DNA from 2 places in the Salmonella sp. FC25216 genome. Region 2 is predicted to be linked to the other one. Evidence: predicted binding sites of a transcription regulator. Region 2 holds the regulator's gene; the other holds the start of a gene.
The links. The regulator sigma-54, encoded in region 2, starts transcription at its own class of promoters, with help from an activator protein. The targets are predictions, from matches to a motif close to GTTGGCACANNTTTCGCTNT.

Region 1 (3,123 bases), 510 kb from region 2:
TGCTCAAACACAACGGCGACAGCCGCGCGGAACATCACCGCGAAAGCTTTGAGACTTGCCCGGACTGTAAGCGTCAGAAATGCCTGGTGCCGTCCGACCGTATTGAACTGACTCGCCATATGAAAGAGGTCAGCTAATGAGCAATTTATTAGGCCCGCGTGACGCCAACGGCATTCCGGTACCGATGACGGTGGATGAATCCATCGCCAGCATGAAGGCGTCTCTACTGAAAAATATTAAGCGTTCGGCATACGTTTACCGCGTGGACTGCGGTGGCTGTAACGGCTGTGAAATCGAAATCTTTGCGACGCTTTCGCCGCTGTTTGATGCCGAGCGTTTCGGCATCAAAGTGGTACCGTCGCCGCGCCATGCCGATATTCTGCTGTTTACCGGCGCGGTAACCCGCGCCATGCGCTCTCCGGCGCTGCGTGCCTGGCAGTCGGCGCCGGACCCGAAAATTTGTATCTCTTACGGCGCCTGCGGCAACAGCGGCGGCATTTTCCATGACCTGTACTGCGTCTGGGGCGGTACGGATAAAATCGTCCCGGTGGATGTGTATATTCCAGGCTGCCCGCCAACGCCTGCGGCGACGCTGTATGGCTTTGCGATGGCGCTTGGCCTGCTGGAGCAGAAAATCCACGCGCGCACGCCAGGGGAACTGGACGACCAGGCGGCGGAAATTCTGCATCCGGATATGGTGCAGCCGCTGCGCGTGAAGGTAGATCGCGCGGCGCGTCGGCTGGCGGGTTATCGCTACGGTCGTCAAATCGCCGATGATTACCTGACACAGTTGGGACAAGGTGAGCAGCAGGTGGCGCGTTGGCTGGAAGCGGAAAACGATCCGCGTTTAACCGAAATTGTCACACATCTCAATCATGTTGTTGAAGAGGCACGTATCCGATGAGCGAACAGGTGGTGTTCAGTCAACTGAGCCGTAAGTTTATTGATGAGAACGATGCGACGCCCGCCGAGGCGCAGCAGGTTGTCTATTACAGCCTGGCGATTGGCCACCACCTGGGGGTCATCGATTGCCTGGAGGCTGCGCTCACCTGCCCGTGGAACGACTATCTGGCGTGGATCGCCACCCTTGAAGAGGGAAGCGATGCCCGGCGTAAAATGGAAGGCGTGCCGAAGTATGGCGAGATCGTTATCGATTTTAACCATGTGTCGATGCTGGCGCGCGCGTTTGATAACGCGCGCGCCGCGCAGACCCCGCAGCAGCAAGAATGGAGTAAACTGATGCTCAGTATGCTGCATGACATTCATCAGGAAAGCGCCATCTACCTGATGGTGAGGAGGCTTCGTGACTGACGTTTTACTCTGTGTCGGCAATAGCATGATGGGCGACGACGGCGCAGGCCCGTTACTGGCTGAAATGTGCTCGGCGCAGCCGAAGGGTAATTGGGTGGTGATTGATGGCGGCAGCGCGCCGGAAAACGACATTGTGGCGATTCGCGAACTATCCCCCGACCGCCTGTTGATTGTCGACGCCACCGATATGGGACTTAATCCGGGCGAGATCTGCATTATCGATCCGGATGATATCGCTGAAATGTTTATGATGACCACCCACAATATGCCGCTGAACTATCTGGTCGATCAGCTCAAAGAGGATGTCGGCGAGGTGATTTTTCTCGGTATCCAGCCGGATATCGTCGGGTTTTATTATCCGATGACCCAGCCGATTAAGGACGCGGTAAACACCATCTATCAGCGCCTGGAAGGGTGGCAGGGAAACGGCGGATTTGCGCGACTGGAAGCGCCGGAGGCGTAACTTTTTGATGCCGAATGAGGTATTCGGCATTTCTTTCATCCCCTGAACGGTTGTCATCCGTCATCGTCACTTGTGTCGATGACATGCTTTTTCCCTCCGGTTAAAATAAAATACCATTATATAACATATGGTTAAATGTTGGCACGATTTGTGTATACATCGGCACATCATCTGTTATTGCTGGAGAATTTGATGAACCGTTTCATCATTGCTGACGCGAGTAAGTGCATTGGTTGCCGTACCTGTGAAGTGGCCTGCGTCGTATCCCATCAGGATAATCAGGATTGCGCATCGCTGACCCCTGAAACCTTTTTACCTCGTATCCATGTCATCAAAGGCGTGAACGTCTCTACGGCAACGCTGTGTCGCCAGTGTGAAGATGCGCCGTGCGCCAACGTCTGCCCGAATGGCGCCATCAGCCGCGACAAAGGCTTTGTTCATGTGATGCAGGAACGCTGCATTGGTTGTAAAACCTGCGTGGTGGCATGTCCTTACGGCGCCATGGAAGTGGTGGTGCGCCCGGTGGTTCGCAATAGCGGCGCGGGGCTGAACGTGCGTGCCGAAAAAGCCGAAGCCAACAAGTGCGATCTGTGTCACCATCGTGAAGCCGGTCCAGCCTGTATGGACGCCTGTCCAACGCACGCCCTAATCTGTGTCGACCGTAATAAGCTTGAACAGCTTAGCGCGGAAAAACGCCGTCGTGCGGCGCTGGATTCAACGGCATCTCTGCTTTTCTGATTTCTGCGATTGCGCGTAGAATACGCCACAAAGCATTGCCGGATGGCGGCATCAATGCCTTATCCGGCCTACGGTTCGTGCGATTGTAGGCCTGATAAGCGCGGCACCATCAGGCATCCGGGTTCGATGATGGCGGGAAAATGAGATGGTGACAGACACGCCTTCCGGCGTACAGCTACGCATTCGGGGCAAAGTACAGGGCGTCGGTTTTCGTCCTTTTGTCTGGCAGCTAGCGCAGCAGTTGCGATTACACGGCGACGTGTGTAATGACGGCGACGGCGTCGTCGTTCGGCTGCTGGAGGAGCCGTCGCAATTTATTGCCGCGCTCTATCAGGATTGTCCGCCGCTGGCGCGCATTGACAGCGTTGAACACGCCTCGTTGATATGGGAGCGCACACCAACGGATTTCGCCATTCGTCAGAGCGCAGGCGGTTCGATGAACACGCAAATCGTGCCGGATGCGGCGACCTGCCCGGCATGTCTTGCCGAGATGAATACCCCTGGCGAGCGGCGCTACCGTTATCCCTTCATCAATTGCACCCACTGCGGACCACGCTTCACCATTATTTGCGCTATGCCCTATGACCGGCCATTTACGGTGATGGCGACGT
Region 2 (3,123 bases):
TATCATCATTGATGATGAAGATATCAGTCTGCTGCCGCTGCACGCGCGCGCGCGCCGCGGTATCGGCTATTTGCCGCAGGAAGCCTCTATTTTCCGCCGTCTCAGCGTATTTGATAACCTGATGGCGGTACTGCAAATTCGTGACGATTTGACCGCAGAACAGCGAGAAGACCGCGCCAACGAGCTGATGGAAGAGTTTCATATTGAGCATCTGCGCGACAGCATGGGACAGGCGCTGTCCGGTGGTGAACGCCGTCGTGTAGAAATTGCCCGCGCGTTGGCCGCTAATCCCAAATTTATCCTGCTGGATGAACCCTTTGCCGGCGTTGACCCGATTTCCGTTATCGACATCAAACGCATTATCGAACATCTGCGCGATAGCGGGCTCGGGGTGCTGATCACCGACCATAATGTCCGTGAGACGCTGGCAGTCTGTGAACGCGCCTATATCGTAAGCCAGGGCCACCTTATCGCCCACGGTACGCCGACAGAAATCCTGCAAGACGAACACGTTAAGCGTGTATATCTTGGGGAAGACTTCAGACTCTGATAGGGTAGAGGGCTATGCTGCTCTAGCGGGAGAAAACGACTCTGAATATGAAGCAAGGTTTGCAACTCAGGCTTAGCCAACAACTGGCGATGACGCCTCAGCTACAACAGGCCATCCGTCTGTTGCAGTTGTCTACGCTGGAACTTCAGCAGGAACTCCAGCAAGCGCTGGAAAATAACCCGCTGCTTGAGCAAACCGATCTTCATGACGAAATCGACACTCAGCAACCTCAGGATGACGATCCTCTCGATACCGCAGATGCGCTCGAACAGAAAGAGATGCCGGAAGAGCTGCCGCTTGACGCCAGTTGGGATGAAATTTACACCGCCGGGACGCCATCCGGCCCCAGCGGCGATTATATCGATGATGAACTGCCCGTCTATCAGGGCGAAACGACGCAGTCGTTGCAGGATTATCTGATGTGGCAGGTTGAGCTAACGCCCTTCTCGGACACCGATCGCGCCATTGCGACATCCATTGTCGATGCGGTAGATGATACCGGTTATCTCACCGTATCCCTGGATGAAATTCGCGAAAGCATGGGCGATGAAGAGGTAGATCTTGATGAAGTCGAAGCCGTCCTGAAGCGTATTCAGCGTTTTGATCCGGTGGGCGTTGCGGCGAAAGATCTTCGCGACTGTCTGCTGATCCAGCTTTCACAATTCGACAAATCCACGCCGTGGCTGGAAGAGGCGCGGCTCATTATCTGCGATCACCTTGATCTGCTGGCCAACCACGATTTCCGCACGTTGATGCGCGTTACCCGACTGAAAGAAGAGGTACTGAAAGAGGCGGTAAACCTGATTCAGTCGCTCGATCCCAGACCCGGTCAGTCGATCCAGACCGGCGAGCCGGAGTACGTTATCCCGGATGTGCTGGTACGCAAGCATAACGGCCGCTGGACGGTGGAGCTTAATAGCGACAGTATTCCCCGTTTACAGATTAACCAGCACTATGCCGCCATGTGCAACAGCGCGCGCAACGATACCGACAGCCAGTTCATCCGCAGTAATTTACAGGATGCGAAGTGGCTGATAAAAAGCCTTGAAAGCCGCAACGACACGCTGCTGCGTGTCAGTCGCTGCATCGTCGAGCAACAGCAAGCCTTTTTTGAACAGGGCGAAGAATATATGAAACCGATGGTACTGGCGGATATCGCCCAGGCCGTCGAGATGCACGAATCCACCATATCCCGCGTGACCACGCAGAAGTATCTGCACAGCCCGCGCGGTATTTTTGAACTCAAATATTTCTTTTCCAGCCACGTCAATACCGAAGGCGGAGGCGAAGCCTCTTCCACCGCGATTCGCGCGCTGGTGAAGAAGTTAATTGCGGCGGAAAACCCCGCGAAACCGCTGAGCGACAGCAAGTTAACCTCTCTGCTGTCAGAACAGGGTATCATGGTGGCGCGCCGCACTGTTGCGAAGTACCGAGAGTCTTTATCCATTCCGCCGTCAAACCAACGCAAACAGCTGGTTTGACCCAACCGATAAGGAAGACACTATGCAGCTCAATATCACCGGACATAACGTCGAAATTACTGAAGCCCTGCGTGAATTTGTGACGACGAAATTCGCCAAACTTGAACAGTATTTTGAGCGGATTAATCAGGTATACGTGGTGTTGAAAGTGGAGAAGGTCACGCACATCTCGGATGCGACGCTACACGTTAACGGCGGCGAAATTCACGCCAGCGCGGAAGGCCAGGATATGTATGCCGCCATTGACGGCTTGATTGATAAACTGGCAAGGCAGTTAACCAGGCATAAAGATAAACTGAAACAACACTAATTGTCCGGGCAGTTAGCCAGTGCAGGACGGCCTGTTGTGTGACACAACGGGCCATTTGTACAGTTAGCGCTCCGAACCTGGCCATCAACCTGACAGGACAGGTTCTTAGGTGAAATTATGATAAATAACGATACGACTCTACAACTGAGCAGTGTACTTAACCAGGAGTGTACGCGTAGCGGCGTTCATTGTCAGAGTAAGAAACGCGCGCTGGAAATCATCAGCGAACTGGCGGCAAAACAGCTCAGTTTACCTCCTCAGGTCGTGTTTGAAGCCATTCTGACACGCGAAAAAATGGGCAGTACCGGTATTGGTAATGGTATCGCCATCCCGCACGGGAAACTGGAAGAAGATACCTTACGCGCCGTCGGCGTGTTCGTTCAGCTCGAAACGCCTATCGCGTTCGATGCCATCGATAACCAGCCGGTCGATCTCCTCTTCGCCCTGCTGGTGCCCGCCGATCAGACTAAAACGCATCTGCATACGCTGTCGCTGGTCGCGAAACGTCTGGCGGATAAAACGATCTGCCGCCGCCTGCGCGCGGCGCTGAATGATGAAGAGCTGTATCAAATCATTACTGACACCGAAGGTGAGCAGAATGAGGCATAACAACTCAATGGCATTTCTTTCTGTCGTTGTGAGGAGAAACGGTACATGGTACTGATGATCGTCAGCGGGCGTTCCGGATCAGGTAAATCTGTCGCTCTACGCGCGCTGGAAGATATGGGTTTTTACTGCGTGGATAACCTTCCCGTCGTGCTGTTGCCCGATCTGGCGCGAAC

Region 1: hydN (electron transport protein HydN) is a predicted target of sigma-54. The motif match lies at 1,912-1,931, and genes of this name have one in related genera.

The regions. Positions count from the first base shown of each region.
Region 1 is NZ_JBDGON010000003.1:19,090-22,212, reverse strand. It holds gene hycF (formate hydrogenlyase subunit HycF) at 1-137, shown strand, start outside; gene hycG (formate hydrogenlyase subunit HycG) at 137-904, shown strand; gene AC3G3F_RS06350 (formate hydrogenlyase maturation HycH family protein) at 901-1,311, shown strand; gene hycI (hydrogenase maturation peptidase HycI) at 1,304-1,774, shown strand; gene hydN (electron transport protein HydN) at 1,967-2,512, shown strand; gene hypF (carbamoyltransferase HypF) at 2,658-3,123, shown strand, end outside.
Region 2 is NZ_JBDGON010000003.1:525,140-528,262, forward strand. It holds gene lptB (LPS export ABC transporter ATP-binding protein) at 1-550, shown strand, start outside; gene rpoN (RNA polymerase factor sigma-54) at 598-2,031, shown strand; gene hpf (ribosome hibernation promoting factor) at 2,054-2,341, shown strand; gene ptsN (PTS IIA-like nitrogen regulatory protein PtsN) at 2,459-2,950, shown strand; gene rapZ (RNase adapter RapZ) at 2,996-3,123, shown strand, end outside.